One region of the Levilactobacillus yonginensis genome, then DNA from elsewhere that is predicted to be linked to it. Evidence: riboswitches for the same ligand, from Rfam matches in the RefSeq annotation. Region 1 holds a riboswitch; each other region holds the start of a gene.
The links. Region 1 has a riboswitch for thiamine pyrophosphate ahead of thiM (hydroxyethylthiazole kinase). Riboswitches for the same ligand answer to the same signal wherever they lie in the genome.
Positions count from the first base shown of each region.

Region 2: linked by a shared signal. The riboswitch ahead of AB3Y94_RS06390 (ABC transporter permease) and the one ahead of thiM (hydroxyethylthiazole kinase) in region 1 are both predicted to bind thiamine pyrophosphate.
Region 3: linked by a shared signal. The riboswitch ahead of thiW (energy coupling factor transporter S component ThiW) and the one ahead of thiM (hydroxyethylthiazole kinase) in region 1 are both predicted to bind thiamine pyrophosphate.

Region 1 is NZ_OZ061549.1:2,037,842-2,045,980, forward strand. Features, by position in the region: gene fetB (ABC transporter permease) at 1-488, shown strand, start outside; gene AB3Y94_RS09550 (oxidoreductase) at 500-1,336, shown strand; TPP riboswitch at 1,384-1,488, shown strand; gene thiM (hydroxyethylthiazole kinase) at 1,901-2,689, shown strand; gene thiD (bifunctional hydroxymethylpyrimidine kinase/phosphomethylpyrimidine kinase) at 2,712-3,527, shown strand; gene thiE (thiamine phosphate synthase) at 3,527-4,180, shown strand; gene AB3Y94_RS09570 (IS3 family transposase) at 4,264-5,157, opposite strand; gene AB3Y94_RS09575 (helix-turn-helix domain-containing protein) at 5,154-5,828, opposite strand; gene AB3Y94_RS09580 (Y-family DNA polymerase) at 6,439-7,737, shown strand; gene AB3Y94_RS09585 (hypothetical protein) at 7,730-8,038, shown strand; gene AB3Y94_RS09590 (hypothetical protein) at 8,053-8,139, shown strand, end outside.
Region 2 is NZ_OZ061549.1:1,312,858-1,320,996, reverse strand. Features, by position in the region: gene AB3Y94_RS06400 (ABC transporter ATP-binding protein) at 1-558, opposite strand, end outside; gene AB3Y94_RS06395 (ABC transporter substrate-binding protein) at 562-1,566, opposite strand; gene AB3Y94_RS06390 (ABC transporter permease) at 1,563-2,315, opposite strand; TPP riboswitch at 2,376-2,481, opposite strand; gene AB3Y94_RS06385 (MucBP domain-containing protein) at 2,893-4,983, shown strand; gene AB3Y94_RS06380 (KxYKxGKxW signal peptide domain-containing protein) at 5,520-7,649, shown strand; gene AB3Y94_RS06375 (MucBP domain-containing protein) at 7,831-8,139, opposite strand, start outside.
Region 3 is NZ_OZ061549.1:1,602,440-1,610,578, reverse strand. Features, by position in the region: gene AB3Y94_RS07690 (hypothetical protein) at 1-86, opposite strand, end outside; gene AB3Y94_RS07685 (hypothetical protein) at 139-573, opposite strand; gene AB3Y94_RS07680 (hypothetical protein) at 640-945, opposite strand; TPP riboswitch at 1,062-1,159, shown strand; gene thiW (energy coupling factor transporter S component ThiW) at 1,237-1,746, shown strand; gene AB3Y94_RS07670 (hypothetical protein) at 1,786-2,250, opposite strand; gene AB3Y94_RS07665 (MFS transporter) at 2,371-3,555, shown strand; gene AB3Y94_RS07660 (TetR/AcrR family transcriptional regulator) at 3,855-4,364, shown strand; gene AB3Y94_RS07655 (FtsX-like permease family protein) at 4,376-5,437, shown strand; gene AB3Y94_RS07650 (ABC transporter ATP-binding protein) at 5,443-6,114, shown strand; gene AB3Y94_RS07645 (sugar porter family MFS transporter) at 6,380-7,762, shown strand; gene AB3Y94_RS07640 (helix-turn-helix transcriptional regulator) at 8,033-8,139, opposite strand, start outside.

The DNA.
Region 1 (8,139 bases):
CGATTGGCGCCATTCTGGCCAGCACGGCCGTGACGCTGGGCGTACTGATGTGGTCCGGCGCTATCAAATTCATTCCGTCGCAGATGATCCCCATTTCCGGGATGATTGCGTCAAACTCAATGGTCGCCATTGGTCTGTGTTACCGCAACCTCAACTCGCAGTTCCGGTTGGAGCGACAGGCGGTCACGGAAAAATTGGCGTTGGGCGCCGACTTGAAGGACGCGTCACGCGACATCGTGCGGGATTCCATTAAGACGGGGATGCAGCCGACGATTGACTCCGCCAAGACCATGGGAATCGTGAGTCTGCCGGGGATGATGTCCGGCCTGATTTTCGCTGGAGTTGACCCGGTACACGCTATCAAGTATCAGATCATGGTAGTCTTCATGTTGATGTCAGCCACCAGTATCGGATCGGTTTTGGCCTGTTACCTGGCATACCGGGGATTCTATAATAAACGTAAACAGTTGGTCATTCCGTCAAATTAGGAGGTAATCATATGTCACAACGAAAAGTTGCATTAGTCACTGGTGCGTCATCTGGAATCGGTAACGCCATTGCTCGCAGTCTGCACCGCAACGGGGTCATCGTCTACGCCGGGGCGCGGCGGGTCAGTCGGATGAACGATTTGGACGACCTGGGGATTACCACACTGCCGTTAGATGTCACGGACGCTACCAGTGTGGAACACGTTGTCGACCGCATTGTCAGTGAGACTGGTCGGGTGGATATCCTGGTCAACAACGCTGGCTACGGCCTGATGGGGGCGTTAGAGGATGTACCCCTGGAACAGGCGCAAGATCAATTCGATGTGAACTTATTTGGGGCGGCCCGGTTGATTCAGTCGGTGCTGCCGATGATGCGGCAACAACACGCTGGTCGGATCATCAATATTACCTCGGTTGACGGCAAAATAGCCCAACCGCTGGCTAGTTGGTACGTTGCTTCCAAGTTTGCCTTAGAAGGCCTCTCTGACGCGTTACGCTTGGAGCTGGAACCACTGGGCATCCATACTGTCGTCATCGAACCCGGGGCCATTCGCTCCGAGTGGGCCGACATTGCCACGAAACATTTGCAGGAAACCTCTGCTAAGGGCCCGTACCAACCAACGGCGGACCGCGCAGCGGCGATTCTGGCGGCGGTCAAACAGTTCTCCAGCAAGCCCCAGGTCATCGCGCGGTTGGCCGACAGAGCAGCGTTGTCTCGGCGCCCGAAGACCCGTTACCATGCGGGTTCTGGTAGCCAGTTACTCTACTTGAAACCATTTATGTCCGACAAGATGATCGACCGGATGTGGCGGGTGGTTGGTGAAGCGGCACAACGAATTACCCACTAACCCGAGTGTCGTTGCTGTTAATCAGAAACCTGTTATACTTAAATCAACCAGAACACTAGGGGTGTCCACGATTGGGCTGAGACGCGGGTGACCGCGATCCCTTAGAACCTGTCAAGTTCAGACTTGCGGAGGGAACGTGTCGTGGCACCGAACAGCGGGCCGCCGGTTCACACGCGTGAGCTGGCGGCCCGCTTTGTCTCGTTGGTAAATTGGTCGCCTCCGGCTGGCAGGGCGGGCGACCGCTGTGGGGACCGGAAAAAGCCGAAGAGCGGTCTTTTTCCTCGACTGGTAGCCCCGCCCAACCCGCGGGTCTCCCAGCTCGTCCCACGCTGTAACTTGGTAAACCACCAAGTAACACCGTCGACACAGCGAGCACCCACCCTGCCAGCCTTCGGCTACGGTTGCGTTTAAAGTAAAGCGTCGCCAGCGCTAGTGTGACTGGGCTGTTGTAACCAACGACAATCTGGTCGTGCACCTGTGATCAGATTGGTACGATTCATCGTTCCGCCGCAGTCTCACTGTGACCGGTTCACTCTGGAAAAATCTATAGGGGGATTCACCATTATGAAAGTAGACTTGTTGAATGAGCTTCGGAAGCAGAATCCAATCGTTTTTAACATCTCCAACTTCGTCACAGTTCAAGACGTGGCTAACGGTATCAACGCGTTGGGCGCGTCGCCGATCATGTCCGAAGAAGTGGGTGAGGCCGAGGAAATGGTTGGCTTGGCCAGTGCCGTTTGCCTGAACCTGGGGGCGTTTACGCAGACCCAGGTCGAACAAATTCGGACGGTGGGGCGCTTGGCAAACCAGCAGAAACGGCCGTTGGTGGTCGATCCGGTAGCGGTGGGGGCCGTTCATTACCGGAAACGCATCACCACGGGCTTACTGGCCGACTTTCACCCGGATGTCATTCGCGGGAATGCCGGTGAGATTGCGGCGTTGGCCGACGTTGATTGGCAGGCGAAAGGCATTGATGCCGGCGAAGGTAGCGGTGACCTGGTGACCATTGCGCAGGCCTGTGCTAAGAAGCAGGGCTGCGTGGTCATTTTATCCGGGCCGACCGATATTATTACCGATGGGACCCGCACGACCAAGGTCTTGAACGGTACGCCGTTGTTCCAGGTCCACGTCGGCTCTGGCGATATGTTATCCAGTATTGTGGCGGCGTTCTGTGCCATTGAAGAAGACAGTTTTGAAGCAGCACAGACGGCCTGCCTGGTCTTTGCGGCGATTGGCCAATTAGTAGTCAAACAGTCGCCAGACGTGGGTGCTGGAAGTTTTATCGTGAAATTATTAGATGCTTTACAGAGGACAACGGTTGCAGATATTTCAGCAATTGCAGCCTACGAGTAAGAATCAGAAGGGATGAGTTATTATGGCAAATGAGTTTCCACAAACGTTAACGATTGCGGGGACCGACAGTGGTGGTGGTGCCGGTGTGATGGCTGACCTGAAGACGATGCAGGAACGGCAAGTCTTCGGCACCGCTGTGATCGTTGCCGTGACCGCGCAGAATACGTTGGGGGTCCAGGACTTCATGGCGTTACCGCAGAAGCTGGTGGATGAACAGTTCGCTTCGCTGGCGGCTGATTTGAAGATCCGCGCCTGCAAGACGGGGATGTTAGCGGACGCTGCGCACGTGCACGGCGTTGTGGAAAATTTGAAACGCTATGACTTTGGACCCTTGACGGTCGATCCCGTGATGATTGCTAAGGGCGGTGCGGCGTTGCTGGCCGATGATGCCGTGGCAACGGTGCGCGATGAACTGTTGCCGCTGGCGGACGTGTTAACGCCTAATCTGCCGGAAACGGAACGCCTGACCGGAAAAACCATTCAGGACAACCAAGCCATGGAAGATGCGGCGGTTGCCTTGCAAAATATGGGAGCGAAAAACGTGGTCATCAAAGGTGGTCACGAGGCGACGCCAGACCAGGCCAGTGACTTTGTCTTACTGGCAGACGGTCGATCATTTTGGCTGACGGCGCCCCGGGTAGCCACGGTTCGGACGCACGGGACTGGCGACACGCTGTCGTCGTGCATCACGGCTGAATTGGCGAAGGGCCAAGACTTTGAATCAGCCATTCGTATTGGTAAGGATTTTGTCACGGCGGCAATTGCCAATCCAATTGCCGTTGGTAACGGCCACGGTCCGTTGAATCATTGGGCTTATAGCCAGGGAGGTGCCGAATAATGTCAGTTACGTTTGAACCAGGCCTGTTGCGGGCCTACTTTGTCGCGGGTAGTCAGGATGTTCCCAATCAGGACTTGCGGGAAGTCTTAGCAACCATGTTAACTGCCGGTATCACGGCGTTTCAGTTCCGTGATAAGGGCAACAGTCAATTGACCCCCGACCAGCGATTAGCGTTGGGAAAGGATTTGCGCGACCAGTGTCACGCGGCCAGCGTTCCGTTTATCGTGGACGACGACGTGGACATGGCGTTAGCCTTGCACGCTGATGGCATTCACGTGGGGCAGAGCGACCAAAAGATTCAGCAGGTGATTCAGGAAGTCTCCGGGCAAAATATGTTTGTGGGCCTGTCCTGCTCGACGGCAGCTGAAGTGGCTGCGGCGAACCAGTTGACCGGCGTGGATTACTTAGGCAGTGGTCCGATTTTCCCAACCACGTCCAAGGACGACGCTGATCCGGTCATTGGCGTGGCTGGGCTGCAGAAATTGGTGGCTCAGGCGAACGTGCCAATCGTGGCCATTGGCGGGATTAGGGTTGATTCGTTAGCCGCCGTTGCCGCTACTGGTGCGGCCGGTGTAGCGGTTATCACGTTGTTGACGCGGAGCACGTCGCCAGCCAGCGATGTGGCCGCGATGCGCCAAGCATTTCACCGTTAAATATAAGTAAAAAACAGCGCAGTGACGGGGTGTACTAGTCCCTGTCAAGTTGTCATATGAAATAATATAATTTTATGTTGTCTCTAAGCGGCCTCACTCCGGTATTCTACCGGGGTGAGGTCGTTTCTTGCTGGTGAGCGATCTAGGTGATTGAAGTAGTGGATTCCTTCCTTTACCAGCGCTTCAAATTCTTCGTAGGTTTTGGGCATTGGATGACGATCCATCCAATGCGTCTTGAACTCATTCCACCAACGTTCCATTGGCGCGTTATCGCAAGGCGTACCCGGTCGTGACATACTGCGTGTGACTTCGTAGGGGACCAGAAAGTTATTGAATTGTTTGGACGTATAAGCCGATCCGCGGTCAGTATGAACTACCGGATTGACGTCACCAGCGTACTCAAAAGCCCGCCGAAATACTTCGATTTCGGCATCTGCTGTTTCTGTTTTACTTAAGTTAGAGGCAATCAAGACCCGTCCGTAAAGGTCCAAAACGCCGCTCAACCGCATTTTGAACTGCCCATTAACGCCGTAAGATAATTCAGTTGAATCGGACAGCCAAACCTGATTAGGGGCGGTGGCCGTAAAATTTTGGTTCAAAAGATTATCTTGCATGTACTGTTCTTGTTCCTTGATTCTATGATGCTTCTTGACCCGAATCTGGCATCGAATCCCTAGGTTACCCATAATGCGTTTGACTCGCTTAATGGTAACGTCAAAGGTGATCTGCTCGTCTCGGTTCAGGTTTGATAAAATCTTACCAGCACCGATTGCTTGATGATGTTGTTTAAACCAATATGTGATGCGTTCTTCTAGTAGCTTTTCTTGAGCGCCCCAGACCGTTTCTTGACGGTGGAGGAACTTATTGTAGGCTTGCCGGCTCACGCCGACGTATGACAATAATTTTGTGATGGCACCGTGTTTCCCTTGACTGACCTCGCTGATTGCCCGATATGCCAGTCGATGTTGTTGTTTCACCCCTTGCGCTGAAGTTCCTGATATTTTTTTACAAATTCTTCCAGTAGTTTCATGTCGGCGACCTGACCTTCCAATTGTCGAATCCGTAGATTCGCTTTGTCTAGGTCGGTCACTTCTTTTTGTGCCTTACGGCGCCCACGGTTGTCTCTTAGAACCTCATATCCGCCATCTTTAGCCTTCATAACCCATGAACGAGCCTGCTGATAGGAGACTTGATAATGTTCGGCCGCTTCGCTATATGAGTGCTTGTGTTTGGTAATGAATTCAACGACTTCAATACGCTCTTCCCACGTGGTTTTTCGACTCATTTTCGGGACCTGCTTTCTTGACGGCGACGCCGTCACAGTTTTGTCCCTATTATACTTGGAAACCCAAGTCATTACTTGGGAAAATGAACGTAAACCATACTTCATAGCTAGTTCCTGTGCGGAACCTTCACCGTTCAAAAAGGCATAGATAACCTGTAGTTTGAAGGCACTACTGTAGTGATGATTTTTCTTGGCTTCCCTCAGTCCATCAAGGCCATCACGGTGGTATCGATCTAGCCACTGAGCCACCGTATGCTCACCTAAACCATTTGCTTTTCCAAAGGCTGTACTTGATAGTCCCGAAGCCTCAAATTCGTTAATCAATGCCAGCTTCTCCATGGCACTAAACTTGGCTCTTGGCATACAAAAAATCCCTCCGTCATTGTCAGATGAATTATATTATTTCATCTGACAACCACAGAGGGATCATAACAGGGATGTTATCCCAGTTCACTGCGCTGTTATAGTTGTTTTACACTATTAATGCATTGGCCACAATTATCATGTTACCCCTGAATGTTTTGGGCGGCCAGTCGACCCCTATGTAACGCATTAAAAAAATCGTAACAGACAGTTATCAGGTGAAAAATTAAGAAAATATCTATCAAAAAAGCGAAACCATAATCCACTGTGTTTAAGTGCAGCGGAAATCGGTTTCGCTTTAAAAGTTGAGGAAGCTAGTTGACTAGGGCTAACTTCACAAGTTCATTCTAACACGCGGTGATAGCAAAAGCTACCAAAATTAGACCAATATTGTTATTTTTCTCTAAGAGGATAGTTATTAATGCATGTGAATTTACTAAGCGGATTAGTTTAAGGAGTACGGCGTTTATGGGGTAAGTGTATCTGTGTAGATAACCGCTAAGAAGTGGATTTAAATTAATTGAAATTTCAAATTTTTTTGCGATGTTCGCTTGCAATTGAGAACAAGTGTTCGTATAATAATGACAGTCAAGTGAAAGGGGGTGCTGGCATGGATTATTCGAATGAGCCGCACGGGATGTTTCTCATGATTGATAATAAGTCGTTCTATGCCAGTGTTGAGAGCGTTGAACGGGGACTGAATCCGTTGGAATCGGTTCTGGTTGTGATGTCTGAAGCCGACAACACGGGGAGCGGTTTGGTCTTAGCAGCTTCGCCGATGGCCAAACGCGAGTTCGGAATCAGCAACGTCTCCCGGCAGTACGAAGTGCCGGATGACCCCCGCATTTTAGTGGTGCCGCCGCGAATGAATCTGTACATCCAAAAGAATTTGGCCATCAACCGAATTTTTCGACGGTTTGTGGCGGACGCTGATCTCTTTCCGTATTCAATTGATGAATCAATTTTGGATATGACCAAGTCGTGGCGGCTTTTTGGGAACACGCCAGAAGAGGTCGCCCGCCGGATTCAACTCACCGTACGGCATGAGCTGGGACTCTATACGACGGTGGGAATTGGGGAAAACCCGGTGCAAGCCAAACTAGCGTTAGACCTGCAAGCCAAACACGATAAAGAACTGATTGGCAGGTTAACCTACGAATCATTTGCTGACGGGATCTGGCCGATCACCAATCTGGAAAAGGTTTGGAGCATTGGCCATCGGACGGCGGCGCACCTCAACCGATTGGGCATCCACAGCATGGACGACCTGGCTCACGTGAATCCGTATGAGCTACGCCACGAGATGGGGTTGATTGGGACACAGCTCTTTGCCCTATCCTGGGGAATCGACCGAACGAAATTACGAGAGGTCCGGCCAGCTAAGGAAAAGAGCTGGAGTAACTCTCAGGTTTTACCGCGGGATTATAAGGTCCAGCGTGAAATCGAGTTAGTGATCCGAGAAATTGGACAACAGGTGACTTCACGGATGCGGCACCATCAGCAGCAGGCTGGTAGTATCAGTTTGTTTATCGGCTTTGCTTGGGATGGCCAAGCCGATGACGGTCGGGGTGGGTTGCACCATACGCATCGAATTGCACCGACCGACAATGCGCGAACCATTATCGCAGAACTGTTGCGACTCTTCCGGCAATACTGGGAAGGTCAACCGGTCCGCAACATTGGGGTGGGACTTGCCCGCCTCAGTGTAAGTGGCAGCCTGCAGTTGGACATCTTTCAGGACCCCGAACGGCAACTAAAAAATGATCGCTTTGACCGGGTCATTGACGATCTGCGTGATCGGTTTGGGAAGACCGCGGTGGTACCGGCCAGCAGCTTGATGCGTGGTGGTACCATGATTCGCCGGGCATCGCTGGTGGGTGGCCATAATGGGGGGAATAGTTTTGATTGATTGTCGACAGGAAGCAGCCGTTATTTTGACCAGGCTTGATCCGCTGTTTACCAAACAGTGGCATTGTCGCTATCGCATTGACGTGGTCAATAATCAGTACGGGGCCGAGTTTAATTTCTTTTTGGACATTCGCCGCAAAGACCACCGAGAACGGTCGATTCCGTTACATACGGTCAAGACGACGGACTTAGAAACGTTAGAACGGGTGATCTCGGTGGTTCAAGAGGGGACGCAGCTGACGTTAAATTTCGTTGATTTTGGTCAGGTCCGGTGGCCCTTGAGCCAACGCTGGATTCGTTAAGGAAGTGACGACCCATGGTTCTTCGCCAAGTACACGATGATGATCTCGTGAACAGCTTTTTTAAACGCGACTACCATGACCGGGGCATGTTAAAGTGGGGC
Region 2 (8,139 bases), 720 kb from region 1:
ATGCGTTACTAATACCGTCGTTCGTTTCAAGGCCGTTGGTAGGCTGAGTAGCCAGTCCTGCATCAGTCCACGAGTCATGGCGTCTAAGGCCCCAAACGGCTCATCTAGGAGTAGGTAGTTGGCCGGATTCATCATGGTTCGTAGTAAGGCGACCCGCTGCCGCATCCCACCAGAGAGCTGACGGGGCAAGAAGTGGCGGTAGTCGACCAACCCAAAGAGGGTTAGCAGGTCCGTCACGTGGTCCTGATCCACGGTTTGATGGTTGATCCGTTGGTAGAGCGTAATGTTCTGGTCCACGTTCAGCCACGGTAACAACATATCCTCCTGTGGAAGGTAACTAAACGTGGTGTTCAGTCCGGTAATGGGTTGACCGTCGACCACCACTGACCCAGTCGAAATGGGTAACAGTCCGGTCAGAATCTTCAGTAGGGTCGATTTACCGGCACCACTGGGTGCAATCAAGGACACAAAACTGCCCGCATTGATAGTGGCCGTGACGTCATTTAGAATCTCCAAGTCATCTAGTGTTAGGCCGACGTGTTCCAGTGTGATCGCCATAGGCTAACCTCCGACGTATTGGTTGGTGTACAGCGTGCTGGCTGGGATGGTCTTCTTGATCAGACCATATTCCTTCATAAAGCCGGTGTAGTTGTTCCAGACTTTGCTATCCATTTGCCCCCATTTGCTAGCGTCATCCGTGTAGTTCTTAGACAGGAAGGCTTGGGATTCCTCAAGAAACTTCAGGTCGTAATCCTTGGCATATTTGTGGAGAATCTTGGCATCGGCCTTAGGGTGCGCCATAGCGTCCTGGTACCCCTTCTTTGTGGCTTTCATGAAAGCTTTGACCAACTTAGGATCTTTATTCAGCTGAGTGTTGTTGGTAATGATGACGGGCGTGTAGTAGTCTAAGCGCTGGTCTAATTGACGGAGGGGCATGTAGTTGATCTTGATGCCGTCGTCCTTAGCCCGAATAACGTCCCAACCTTGGAACCACCATTGGATGTCGTTCTTCTTCCCAAGACTCTTAGGACCATCACCAGTGGCACCGACGATCTTCAAGGATTTTGGATTAACCTTAGCTTCGCTCATAACGGCCTTCAATACGGCCTCCTCACTGGGTGTCTGCCAACCGGCGTAGGTCTTGCCGACAAAGTCTTTAGGCGAGGTAATACCGCTAGACTTCTTGGAGACGAAGCCAGAGGTGTTGTGCTTGATGACCGTTCCGATAGCCTTGACGGGGATGTTCTTGCCGTCCGCGTGGGCATAGGTTACATCTTCTTGATAGCTGACCCCAAATTGGGCCTTGTTGGCGCCGACCATGCCGACACTGGTGGCGTTGTCGCCTGGTTCGATGATTTTGACGTTTAGTCCAGCATCCTTGAAGTAACCCTTATCTTTAGCCACGTAGAGTCCCGTATGGTTGGTGTTGGGAACGTAGTCAAGGACGATTGAGACGTCGGTCAACTTTTTAGCGGATTTGGTGTCAGACGATGAGCTCTTGGAGTTGCCACAGGCGGTCAGTGAGAGCAGAACCGGAACTAGTAGCCAAAGTTTAGATAATTTCATGATGATCTCCCTTGGATTAATGTTTTATAATATAATTTTTGCAAACTACGCGTTGCTATGTTGAGTCCCAAACTTAAAACGATAACGCAAAAAATTGCGGCGAAGACCTTGTCAATTTGATAACCATTCTTCACCCGAATCATGTAATATCCCAGCCCGGCCTCAGCGCTGAGCCATTCCCCGATGATGGCACCGCTCACACAGTAGGTAGCGGCAATTCGTAAGCCAGCGAAGAAGCCCTGCATGCCTTGCGGAATCTTCAGGATGCGATAGACTTGCCAATCCTTGGCGCCTATGGTTTGGAGGAATCGAATCTGTTCCTTAGAGACTTTTCCCAGCGCCTCCGAGAAGGAAACGATGATGGGAAAGTAGCTCATCAACACGACCAGGATGACCTTAGGGGCCATGCCGAAGCCAAACCAGAGGCTCAGCAGTGGTCCCAGAACCATGACTGGCAGTGTCTGTGAGATAACGAGTAGGGGGTAGAAGGATTGGTAAAGTAACTGCCAGCGGTCCATGACGAGCGCGGTCCCAAAAGCTAACAGACAGGCAATGAGTAGTCCAATCAGTGATTCGTGGAGCGTGACCCAGGAATTTGCCAGTAGGCCAGAAGCGTCGGCCACCAGTGCTTGGATGACCGCCACGGGACTGGGCAAAATGAAGGCCGGGGTCTTAAGTAACGTGACCGCCACTTGCCAGACCGTTAGGAGCAAGACCAGGCTACCTAACGGGTATAGCTTACGTTTCATAAATAACCTCCTTTACAAAATAAAAAGCTTCATCTCAGGGGAAGTCGCCGCCGCAAGATGAAGTATCCGTGCGTTTCTCCCTACGCCAGTGTTAACTGACAGGTTCGATGGGTCAAAGTTCACAACTTACTCTCGTGCCGTATGACGGTATCCCCAGAAACTTTTTTAAGTTGGACATAGTGTAGCATGGGAATAGGGGTGGGACAACCTAATTTACTTATAATTAAGCGAATCGTTCGAGAAATGACCAAACAAACCTTTTCGGACCGGTGTTTACCAAATTTGAAATTGTGTAACATAGGAAATGATTGAAAAGTCAATTGACGACATTAAATATAAAAAATAGTTATAAAGACTGTCAAATCAACAAATTAATCAATGGAATAGATTTGCGGACAACTGGTTTATAGTGGCTACAACAGCATTAATCATTCACTATATACTAGCTTTATGGTGAGGAACCAGTTATAATGGGGGTGAATCAAAACAACCGGTATTTTTACTAGGGCATCACTAAATTTTACAACTGGATGTAGCGCAATATGCCAACCGAATGAGGAGGATTATCGTGCGTAAAATGAACGACACACCCACGACTTGGACGTTGACGAAACAGGGGCGCAGCTGGGTCTGGGCCACCGTGGTTACTGCGGGACTAGTCGTTGCTGTAACTGACAACCAGACTGCACAGGCAGACACAGCAGTGGCTACGAGCACTGACACGGCGGTCACAACGCCTTCACGGCACTTACAAGCAGATTCTGTGACGCTGAATTCATCAGCTACGGAGCAGACAGAGACGACTGAAGAAGAACCGGTTGTGACTGATTCGGTCGAAAATGAAAACGCTAACATAAATGAGCCAATCACCGAAGAAGCACCAGCCGCCGCGACTGATCAGGAGGTCGCTCAACCGATTTCTACGCCAGAAAAGTCTCCGGGTGGACAGGAAACGGCAGTCCCCATTTCTGCTGAAGGTCCAGCACCGGCCACCGTCAAGCAGGGGGCTGATCCATCTATTAAGGCTGTGAAATTGGTTAAGGCTCAGGTGGCCAAAGCGGCACCCGTTAAGCTGAATCACCAGGCAAAGGTGTCGTCAATTGATGAATGGATGCCAAACCAAATTCTCCAGCAAGCTATTTTAACTGCGTTACGTGGTCAGAATCCGGGCCAAACCTGGGGTAGCGTTGCTGATATCACGCAAGATGACCTGCTGTTATTGACGACGCTCAGTATTCAAGGAAAAGTTAACACGTATATCGACGGAAAAACAGAATTTTCCTTAGAGGGCCTGCAGTACGCTACCAACCTGACCCGCTTGAGTCTCGGCAGTAGTTTGGACCAGAATCCGGGCTACTACTACGGGGATGTGGTCGACCTGACGCCACTGGCTAAGCTGAACAAGCTAACTTACTTGGATCTGCAACATAACCGGATTGAAGACGTGACTCCGCTAGCTGGACTGACGAACGTGAAGACCCTTTTGATGGCGTTTAACCACGTTCAGGATTTTTCACCATTGAAAGGGAACCGCTATACGACATTTCACGCTGGCAGTCAATTTGTGAAATTGAATCCAGTCAACGTTGATACTGATTTACGAGAGGGCCATTTAAAAATTTCGTTTACCACGATCGATGGCAAAGTCATTCAAATTGCTGCGACGTCTATTGTGGGAGAACCCGTTTCTTTCACCAATAACGAATTGTACTACCGTATCTATAATACGGGGGGGACCGCGACGAGTGATGGTCAGGGTGGGCTGTACTTCACCAAGATTCCTGATCAAAAACCTGGTGGGACCACTTACCCCGGCGTCAACGTGATTCCAATGGATGAGTATTACTTTATGACGGGAAATGCTTCAGGTAGCGACTCCTATGGAAGCTATCAATTCGCTGTGGTCCAGCCTTATGTGCTTGCGGATAAAGCGGCGGCCGTGACGGTGCATTACCAGGATGAAGCGGGCAAGGATTTGGCAGACGCCGTGACACTACCGGCCGGTATGGTGGGCGACGACTACGTGACTGAGGCCCAGACAATCAAGGGATATACGTTGTTGAAGACCCCGGAAAATGCGGTCGGCAAATACGGTGATACCGCTATTGACGTTTACTATGTCTATAAGAAGGATGGCGGTGGAACAGTGACGCCACCCGTGGTGACCCCGGTGGCGGATACCAACGTGACCGTCCATTATCAGTTGGCTAACGGCCAATCGATCGCGGCGGATAAAGTTTTGACCGGCCAACCTGGAACGACTTACACGACTGAAGCTTTAGAAGTAGAGGGGTATCAGTTAGTTTCAACGCCGGCCAATGCCAGTGGCACGTTCGGTGACGAAGATATCAGTGTGACCTATATCTATGCAGCTGTTGAGACTGGTGGCGATGGAGATGAGGGGACGACTGATCCAGATGTTGATGATCCAGACGTGGACTTACCAGGACCAGAAGAGCCGGGTAAGCCGGCGACACCTGGTGGGAGCGGCACTACGACCGGTGGTCAGGGGGCAACTGTGACCGCTGAACCACTTGCGACGGTCGGTCAAACGGCAACGTCGACAGTTTTACCTCAGACGGATGAACAATCAACATCACCATGGTGGGGCGTGGCTTTACTGCTCACCTTGGGGGGCTGGCTAGGTTTCCGCCGGCGCACGAAATAAGCGGGTGGGCAAACTGAACCAGTAAATGACTCAAAATAGGAATTGTGTGATTAGAGTGACCTTGTCAGTTGAGACAAGGTCACTTTTTCGTTATAGTATAAACCATTATTTAGCTGCTTTGACGGTCGCCGGAAAAGCAACTAAAGTTGTTGGCTAAATGAGTAGGTGCCGCCGTAAAGTCAGATAAGATTTTCGCGTTGACATAGTTGCCAAAATTCGTAAAACGGTTTGATACGACATCCTTAAGCTCCTCGCTTACCAAGGCGTTTAGCTGGCTCGCTCGGAGAGACTAAAGTTACTTGGTAAGGTCGTGGAACCAACCAAATAAATAGTTATAATCATTTACAATTTCTATTGATATTTATCACAGACGCGTTACAATGGGGTCGTAAAGAAATTTATCCACTTTATCAAATGTGTGGCAAACTAGGGATGCCCACAATCGTCAATCACAAAAATATAAAGTGGCTATGATCGGTTTGATGTATGCGCTTACTAGGGTGCGATACAGGACTTCACACAGAGGAGGAACTACCATGTTACAAAAAGTTGAGGGAGTATCCAAAGAACACTACAAGAGTTACAAGGCAGGCAAACGCTGGGTTTACGCCTGCATCACCGTTTTGGCTTTAGGGATGGGCCTGGCCAGTGTTAGTGTGGCCCAGGCGGACACGCCCGACGCCGATGTTGTGCAGAGCAGCGTTGTAAAGCAGGATGCGGGTTCCGCTGTTAAGCCAGCTGGTGTGGTTAATGATCAAGCTCAAGACCAGACGGCTGGAGATGCAAGTGGCGATAAAGACCAGCAACAGGAACCACAAGCACCAGTTGCGCCAGTCAAAGACCAGACATCTAAAGAGAAAACACCAGCTGCCCCTGAAAATCAGCCAGGACAAGTTCAAAATGTAGACCAAAAAGATAGTCAGGAATCGGTTGTCAAGGATGAACCAAAAGCAACCGAGAAACCTGTCCAGAATGATAATCAGCAAGCGCCAAAGCTAATGAGTGCACCAGCATCTAAATTAGCAGTTGATCGGTCTAACTTAGCCAAAGTTGCTAAGCCCAGCATTGATGGTGTAGACGCTTCCGTATGGATGCCAAGTCAAACAATGCGGACTTGGGTGGAAAACAATGTCCAGAAGTCTGCACCGTGGGCTAAGATTACCGACGCTAACTTGTATCAGTACATTGAAGATGCAAAGATGCTGACCACCAGCAATTACAGTGGCCCGATTCCAATGCCGTCAGAATTTGAAGGTCTCCAGTACTTTACGAATCTGCAATACTTCGACTACGGTTACGATATCCCAGCAGACCAAATGATCGACTTCTCCTTTGCGCCTGATCTGAAGCAACTGGACCTAGGTAGTCTAAAAGGAACCGCAACGACCAAAGACGTGGCTAGTTTCTTCAACACCTACCTCGCTTCAAACACAAAGTTGAGCAGTATGGATGTGAGTCATTTTGGTTTGACGGGCACGATTCCAGACCTGTCCCGGTATACCGCACTCTCATACTTAAACATGGCTAACAACAACTTGTCCGGTGACCTATCTGGAATTGCCAGTTTAATTAGCCTGAACAACCTGAACCTGGCGAACAACCAATTGACTGGGAGTGTGCCAAGTCTCAGTAACTGGCCAGATATCCAATACCTGTATATCAACAATAACCGGCTGTCTGGTGATCTACCAGACCTCAGCAACTTTACCGGTATGTTCTATGGCATTTACAATGAATTTTCATCTGGGATGTTGGACCGTTACAATGGCTCGACTCAAATCAATAACTACAGTTACTACCAATTCTTGAACGGCAAGAGTTACACGTTGACGGCTAAGAACCGGACCTTCGACCCCATCACGAATGTGGTTAGTGGGGTTCAAGATGGTAAGACCGGGCAACTCAGTAACGACCCTATCATTCTCACCCAGTATTCCAAGGGCGTTCGCATCACCTACGGCGCACCCGATGCTACGATTGCGATGACGGACCTACTTGCCTGGGAAGGTAAGCAAGAGAATGCCACGAGCTGGTTCACGGTTGAAGCAGATCCATCTAACAAGCTGGGCTTCAACCTGGTTGCCAACGCGGATGCCCCAGATGGGACTTACTACATGGCCATTCGGAACAGTCGTTACACCAGTCAGTACGGTGGCTACATTGCCTACGTTAGCTTTGAAATCAAGAATGATAAAGCGCCAGTTGTTGCTCCTAATACTGGGACCACGACTGAACCGACACCTGACGTTGATCACCCAGTAGAAGTTGCGCCAGTAGTCGATACGACCACTGATGCCGCTTCACCAGTTATCACGAATGGTGGGGATGCTGCAACTATCGATGAAGCCGAGGCTAATCGACCAGATGTTAAGGCGGCTGCAAAGAAGGCAGGTTCCCATCAGAATGCGGCGGCCGTTCAATCCAACGGACAGGCGGCTCAGGTGACGGTTACTAAGACGGCTGCTTCAGCCGTTAAGACCAGTGGTCAAGCAGCAACGGTTGCCAAGACCAGTACGACTGCCAGTGGTCAAACTGTTAACCAAGCAACAGCTAAGACGACCTTGCCACAAACAAACGAACAGAGTACGGCCAGTGCTATTATTGCTGGCATCGGCATGCTGCTGGCTACCTTAGGTTTAGCCGTTAAGTCTCGGAAGAACGACTAGTCTGTGTTTAACCTAGTTTCTTATAAAATGTGATTGTAAGAATGCCTAATTAAAATTATGTGACCGTTAAAAGGCAGAATAGAATTTAGAGGTCCTGGGTGAAAATCTCAGGGCTTTTTGGGTTGAAAAAAGATGGCGTCCTCAGGCCTTGAGAATGCCATCTTTTTCTGGATTGTAAACCTTAGAATTTCCGTATTTCCCCCTCTTTTTTGAGCAGTCCCACGATACTAAGAAGTAATAGTAGGAAATAGCCGTAGATAGAGAAGTTTGCCTGAGCTTCAGAAGTTTGGGGGAGCTTGGTGCGGCCTGGTAAGTTGTTGTCAGGAGCCGTTGACTGTGAATTCAACACAGGATGACGGGCGTCCTTTTCTCGAATTGAAGAGGTAGCTGGCGCCTTTCCAGCAATGTATTTATGCCAGAATGCAGTGAAGGTGGTCTGCCCACTGATTCCCAGCGTTTGGGCCACTGCGTCAGCACTGGTATTTTTGGA
Region 3 (8,139 bases), 440 kb from region 1:
AAACGTTGTGCGGTCGTTGTTGGGATGGTGGCAAACCCAGTTGTCACCATGGCGGCGGCCATGAATCCAATCAACAATTTTTTCATTGTCACTATGTCCTCCTAATCAGATCATTCAAAAAATGTACATTAATTAGCATTAGCGCATCAACAGGATGTACTGTAATTTGAGCGTCCCAGCTTGTGCGCTACCAGTCAGGTTGGTACGAATGGCATATTCTGAGGCGTTAGCGGCACGCAGCTGTTTTTCTATGGTCCGAACCAGGCCTACTCCCAGTTGCCCCTTACCGGTCGTTTCAATAGACAATTTGCCATGCTGTGGATCAGCTAGCCGATTGAGGTGGTGAACAGTTGGCTGATTGATCAGCGTCAAGTTGTGAGCGTTCAAGTTCTTCAGCTTGAGCGTTTGGATGACATCTTTGACGGTGTAATCAGCGAGGCGGTCATTGCCAGATGAATAATAATTGACCATCATAGCTAGCTGATTATTCAGTGGGTAACCGTCGTGTTGGAGTCGTTGGTAGATAAATCGGTCAAATTGGCCGCGGTCGTTGAAACTTACGGGTGAAGCCAACTTTAGGCCGTCATTCTTGACCGTTTCGCGGTAATAGCTACCGTCTTTTAAGTAGCCCCACCAAACTCAGCCGGTTGCCCGGTGGTTACCGCTAACGACGTAATAGTAGTGGGCAGTTGTGGTACCGTGGCTGAACCAGGCTTCGCGATTGACGTGCCAAGTTGTATGTGGATAGTTACGTAGATTATGTAATTTACGGGTGTGCGTGTTGTTCCAGAGATAGTGTGTGGCTGCATTACGGTTGTGAAAGACCTGCGTGTAAGGTAAGTTATGACTTCTGTTTAACTGATAGCTACTTGCCTTAGCCGTTGTGACGCCACCTAAACAGATGCTGAGAATTCCCAACATCAGGGTCAAACTGAATTTCTTCATACAAATCCCCTCCCAAGTCAGTATACCAGTTTAGCTAACCAATTTAAGGGCGAATTGGTACAGATTATTATGAGTTGCTTCGGCCAGCCAGACCCGGTATAGTTGGGCTTAACTTAAGATGACACTAGGGGTGCCAAGCGGCTGAGATGGCAGATGCCAATCCCTTTGAACCTGTTGAGTTAATGCTCGCGAAGGAAAGTGTGCGGTTGATTGGGGAGAACCCTAGGACCCTCGTTTTGCGGTGAGTAGAACGGGGGTCCTTTTGGGTAAAAAAACTGGGGAGTGAGTTAGATGTCTAAGAAAGTTTATCCCATGACATTAACGGCCATGTTAGTGGCATTAGGCGTGATTGGTGGCAGTTTGTTTTCATTTTCAATTGGGGTTGCTAAGGTAGCACCCATGCAACACTTGATCAATCTAGTATCAGGCGTGTTATTGGGACCGTGGTGGGCCGTTGCACAGGCCTTTCTCACTTCGTTGATTCGTAATCTTATGGGTACGGGAACGGTGCTGGCTTTCCCAGGAAGTATGATTGGGGCCTTTCTCAGCGGCTGGCTCTTTCGGTTGACGGGTAAACTGGTAGCGGGATTATTTGGAGAGATGGTGGGCTCCGGAATCTTAGGGGCCTTGGTGGCTTACCCAGTGGCCGCGTGGTTAATGGGAACGACGGGAGCAGTTTGGCTGTTCCTACCGAGCTTTTTCATGAGTGCAATGGTGGGCGCGTTAGTGGGTTACGTCCTCTTGAAGAGCATGTGGTCGACCGTGATTGCCCCTCAATTGACGAAATTGCGGGGAAAATAAAAAGACGCTCAAAAACAGCGCCTAAGTGATTTCTAGATTCTATTTTAATAACGCATGACTAGTACGAGCGTCATATTTCAAGTGCGTGATCTTACCAGAAACATGCTTGAAATGCTGTCCTGACTTACGTTTTCCGTATTTCTGTAAGGTGAGTTTCTTTCCGTCACGGGTGACTTTGGTGTAAGACCAAGACTTTTCTAGAGTGTCATATGCCCGTAGCCGATAAACGCCGCGGCTCTGGCGATAGACCAGGTGATTGCCCCCATAATCGTGACCACCAAAGTTAGTCATCACGAAGAGCCACTTCTTGGTTAAGATCATAGCATTGGTTGAAACTTCGGTGTCGTGGCCGCTGTGATGGATCCGGTGTTGCGTCCAAGAACCCCTGAGGGCTTTTGGCGTCCCAGTTGTCCACTTTGACTTGGCTTGTGCAGTCGTGGTTCCCCAACCAAGACTGCCAAGTAGACCCGCCGCGATAGCGACACTTGTTACAAACTTATTCATATAAATCCCCTCCGATGGGGACAAGTATAGCAAATGTTTTAGCTGTAAGCCATTTAATCTCAATTTACTGGTTTTCAATTCTTGAAAAAAGTCTTAAACTTTCATCAGGAGGTTTTTCCTGTGAAAGAACAAGCAACGTTGTCACGAAGGACAATTTTACTAATGGCAGTGGTGACGGGGGTCATTGTTGCCAATTTAAACTTTATTCAACCGATTGAAAACCTGATTGCGGCAGATTTTAATTTATCTAAGGCCGTGGTGGGGATGCTGGCCATGGTGACCCAGTTAGGGTATGCGTTTGGTCTGTTACTGATTGTTCCGTTGGGAGACATTTTCAACCGATATCACCTGATTCAGTTTATGATGGGGCTTTCAATTCTATCCTTACTCTTAGCATTTTGGTCGCCGAACGCGGGCATCTTTGCAGTTGCCACCGCTTTAGTGGGAATTACATCGGTCGCCCCACAGATCATCATTCCGTACGCGGGTTACTTAGCACCATCCTTACAACGGGGCAAGGTGTTAGGGATTGTCTTGAGTGGGCTCTTGACCGGAATTCTATTGTCACGGTCGTTTAGCGGACTCCTAGGTAGTGTCATGCCGTGGAAAAATATCTATTTAGTGGCGGCAGCTATTGACTTGGTATTTTTGGCAATCGTTCACTACCAGCTACCACATGATGCTCGGGGCCACCAAAATCTACGGTACTGGCCAGTGATTCGGATGTTGCCTAAGTTATTTGCAACCCAAAAGCCTTTACGTGGAGCCGCCATCAATGGTTTCTGTCTCTTTGGCATGTCCAACGTGCTCTGGTCAACGTTGGCTTTCTACTTAGCGGCTCAGTACCATCTGGGCAGTAACGTTGCCGGGTTGTTGGGTCTACTCGGGGTTGCGGGAGTAATTGCCGCACCGATGATTGGAACACTGGTTGATCAGCGTTCGCCCCGATTGACCGTGGGCCTGGGGATGGTTTTTTCCGGCGTTGCTTTCGGAATCTTTTGGTTGGTTGGTCACTGGTTACTGGGCTTGATCGTCGGAATTGTGTTGCTCGACTTGGGAACGCAGTTTAGCCAGGTTTCTTGCCAAGCAATTGTGCAGTCTTTGAATCGTAAGGAAAGTAGCCGGAATAATTCGGTCTTCATGTTCAGCTACTTTTTGGGTGGTTCGATTGGTACGCTGACGGCAACCTGGGCTTGGAGTCACGCGGGCTGGAATGGTGTCTGTGGCGTTGCCGTGGTCTTCCTGATGTTAGCGGTACTCAGCCACTTGATTATTGATGAGCCTGACAAGTTGGCAACGGATTAGGCGGCCTTGGCTGCCCCGTTCAGCAATTTTAATTTAAAAGAAGTAGAAAGGTTTGGGACAAAAGTCTCAGACCTTTTTTGCGTTCTGAACATGTGTGACAAAAGGTAGTCAACTCCGCTTAACGCCGCTAGATAAACAACCCAAGACCGGGATTATTCGTCTAGCAACGTTAAGACTGGTTGACTAACTGTCCTTTGGCTTACTCTTTTCTTTTGAGTTAAAAGTTGACACAATGTCACTTTCGTGATAATCTCCTCAATAGTGACACGGTGTCACCTGCCTTGAAAGGAGTCTTAACAGTGCCCTCATCGACATTTGAAAATTTATCATCAGACAAACAAAAACGAATTATGGCGGCTTTGCTAACGGAATTTTCCACTCACAGCCTAGCAGATGCGCAGGTTGCAAGAATTGTGAAGGCCGCGGGGATTGCCCGGGGCGCCTTCTATAAATATTTTGATGACCTGACGGATGCCTATCAAACCTTGTACCGACAAGCAATGCAGGAAATTCATCGTGATTTCAGTTCTCAGGGAACGGCGCAATTTTCTGCAGAGTCGTACTATCAAGCGGTGTCAGCGTTTGTGGATCACTTTAGTGGCAGTCAGTACGATCAACTGGTTAGACGACACTATGGAGAAAATGAAAGTCTTTTGCCGGAGACACCGATCTCAGTCGACTTACCAGTGGTGGATTGGGCGGCAATGACGCTAAGTCACGCAACGATTAAAGAAATCATGCTGGCTCCCGCTAACCGGGATGCCGCGCTGGACCGATTTCGCCAAGCTTTGCAACATTTAGAAGAGTAGGAGGGACGCCTGTGTTTTTAGCACTAAGAGAGATTCGTCACGAGAAGCTGCGGTACGGCTTAATCGTTGGCATGATCGTTCTAGTCACGTACCTGGTATTTGTACTGAGCGGTCTGGCCTATGGCCTTGCCCAGCAAAATACGCAAGCGCTAGATACCTGGAATGCGAGCAAGATTGCACTCAACAGTGATGCCAACGATAGCTTGTCGCAGTCATTGATCACGAAACAGACGACCGATAAGTTGAGCCTGACCAAGCATGAAGCCTACGTTGGTCAAGCGGGGGTGGTGGCCAAGGCTAAGGGACAGGCCAAATTATCGGCTCAGTTCCTGGGGATTCAAGACAATCAGTTTATCTACCATAGATTAACGACGGTTGCTGGTCATAAGCCGACCACCAATCATCAGATTTTAGTGGATGATAGTTTTAAGGATAATGGTTATCGGTTGGGTGATAAGGTAACTCTGAATTCACTGACTGGGAAGTATCAGATTGTCGGCTTTACCCACAATGCCAAGCTCAGCGTGGCCCCCGTCGTATACGGAACGTTGCCAACTTGGCGGGCGTTGAGCCATGTGATGCCCGCGTACCAAGCCGGGGGAATTGTTTCTGACCGATCGACCTTTAAGGGGGCCGACGGTAGTTTACGGACACTGAGTCTCAGCCAATTCATCAATAAATTACCCGGTTACTCTGCTCAAAATATGACGTTTAGCTTCATGATCGGTTTTCTCATGATTATTGCCATGGTGGTGATTGCCGTCTTCCTCTACATCTTAACCATGCAGAAACTGCCGAACTATGCGGTACTGCGGGCACAGGGGATTCCAGCGAAGGTGCTGGTCACCACGACGCTCACTCAGGCCTTGTTGCTAGTTGTGGGTGGTTTGCTGATTGGGGCCGGGTTAACCGCTTTGACCGTATCAGTCTTGCCGTTCGGCGTACCATTGGCCTTTAACGTGCCACTGTTAGCGGGAGTGACTGGTGGCATCCTGTTGACTGGGGTGATTGGCGCTTTGATTCCCGTCCGAATTATTTTGCACGTTGACCCTGTCAGCGTGATTGGAGGTTAAGAATGATGCCAACGTTAACTTTGAAAAATGTGAATAAAACCTTTGGTCACGGTACCAACGAGGTTCAGGTCCTGACTGACGTTAACTTTGAAGCCGTTGCTGGCGAAGTTAGCTTGGTGATTGGGCCGTCAGGTTCCGGTAAGAGCACTTTTTTGACGATTGCCGGGGGGATTCAGACGCCTACGTCGGGGGAAGTATTGGTTGAAGACCGGTCATTTCTAGCCTTGTCGGGGAAGGCGCGGGACGCTTTTCGTCTAAATCAGATTGGCTTTATTCTACAGGCCTACAATTTGGTACCATATCTGACGGTTGCAGATCAATTTAGGCTGGTTGACCGGGTTAAAAAACAGGGTAACCTGTCAGCGGCAAAGCTCGCAACCCTGTTGGAACAATTGGGGATTGCAGAATTGACCCAACAGTATCCCGGGGAACTTTCTGGTGGTCAAACTCAGCGGGTGGCGATTGCGCGGGCGCTGTACCAGAATCCTGAAATTATTCTGGCTGACGAACCAACGGCTGCTCTGGATAGCGACCGGGTTAAGGTCGTAGGGGGTCTATTACACGATTTGGCCAAACAGCATCACAAGGCCATCGTCGTGGTGACTCATGATTTGCGGTTGCAGGAGTTTGCGGACAAAACGTATACCATTATGGATGGCCGTATGACGTTGTCTTAAAAAAATAAAAAAACTTTTAATCGATCGTGCTAGTTTTCTTAGAAAACTAGGGATAATTGGTCTAGTTTTCTGAAAAAGGGTTGCCAGTGGCGGTGGCCCTTTTTCATGTTTTCAGGGCCTTGAATTGGTATAGACTGATTGTTTGGAATAACCGAAACTAGCCAACCATAATGCTCAGTCCGTCACGAAAGAAAGCGTTTACAAGGAAACGTGTAAGCGCTATAGTGTATTTGCTGATTATTTATGAAGGGTGAGGACGATTAACATGAATCGACATTTAAGTACTTTTTTCATATTCACATTCGGAGCGTTAGGTGGCCTACTATTCGGGTTTGATACCGGGATTATTTCGGGGGCTTCACCATTAATCGAACATAACTTTAGTTTAAACATTGCCCAGACGGGATTCATTACCTCGTCCGTCCTGATTGGGTCTTCAGTTGGGGCACTGGGAGTGGGACCATTGGCTGACCGGTATGGCCGGAAGCGTCTGTTGATTTTAGCAGCTATCATGTTTTTGCTGGGGTCATCACTGTCCATGGTCGCCGTTGGGTTCTGGTCCATGGTCATTGCCCGGATTATCTTGGGCTTAGCCGTTGGGTCTGCGTCAGCTTTAACGCCAGCCTACTTGGCTGAATTGGCTCCCGCAGAACGTCGGGGTTCACTGGGGACGTTATTCCAACTGATGATCACCTTAGGGATTCTGTTGGCTTACGTTTCTAACCTGGGCTTCTTGCACCATAACCTGCTGGGTGTCCGGGACTGGCGGTGGATGTTGGGGTCAGCTTTGATTCCAGCCGCACTGCTGTTGATCGGTGGCCTGTTATTACCTGAATCACCACGGTTCTTGGCTGAACAGGGTAAAAATGATGAAGCCTTAAGTGTTTTAAAAATGTTACGTAAAAGTAGTGGTGACGATCCTAAGAAGGAATTGGCTGACATCCAAGTCGTTGCCAACCAACCTAAGGGTGGCCTGAAGGAACTCTTCACAGTTGCTCGGCCGGCCGTTATCGTTGCCGTCGGTATTATGTTGCTCCAACAGTTAGTTGGGATTAATTCCGTGATTTACTTCTTACCACAAGTGTTCATCAAGGGATTCGGCTTTCCTGAAGGCAGTGCCATCTGGATTTCGGTTGGGATTGGGATCGTGAACTTTGTCGTGACCGTCTTGGCAACATTTATTATGGATAAATTCAATCGGAAGACCTTCCTGATGTTTGGGTCAATCGTCATGGCAGTTTCACTGAGTGTACTTGCGGTGATGAACTTCACCATGGATGTTCAAACCGCAGCCGTACCAACCATGATTTTGATTGCGATTTACATCTTTGGGTTCGCCATTTCTTGGGGACCAATTGCCTGGGTTACCATTGGTGAAATTTTCCCATTGAGTGTGCGGGGAATCGGTTCTTCCATTGGGTCCGCTGCCAACTGGATTGGGAACTTCTTAGTTTCACAATTCTTCCTGGTTATGCTGGCATACTTCCATAACAATGTTGGGGGCCCATTCGCTGTCTTTGCCGTCTTTGCAGTTCTTTCTATGTTCTTCGTCCACTACTTGGTTCCTGAAACACGGGGCAAGTCACTGGAAGAAATCGAAATGGAATTACGTCATAAAGATAAGCAGGCTGAAATGTCAGATAAATAAATCAGAAGAGAGTGAGACAAAAGGCGGTTAGTCAATGAGCATTAACGTCGATAGACGAACAATCCCGGTCCTGGATTGTTTGTTTATCGGGGTTAAGCGGAGCTGACTGCCTTTTGGCGCACGTTTCGACCATGTATGTTCGGAGCGCAAAAAAGGGTTCAGGACTTTTGTCCTGGACCCTTTTTTGGCCGGTATGCGACACAGTGTCTGAGTGGTTACTGAAGGTAACGCATTATTGAAACAAAACTCTCTAATTCAGGTTAAATACTGCTAGTCCAACTGAGCTAGTTGCGTGGTGAGTTCCTGACGGAGGGCTTGCTTAACGACCGTTGGCGCCGTTGTTAGCTGGGCCTCGTGCCCCAGATAGAGGCACCACC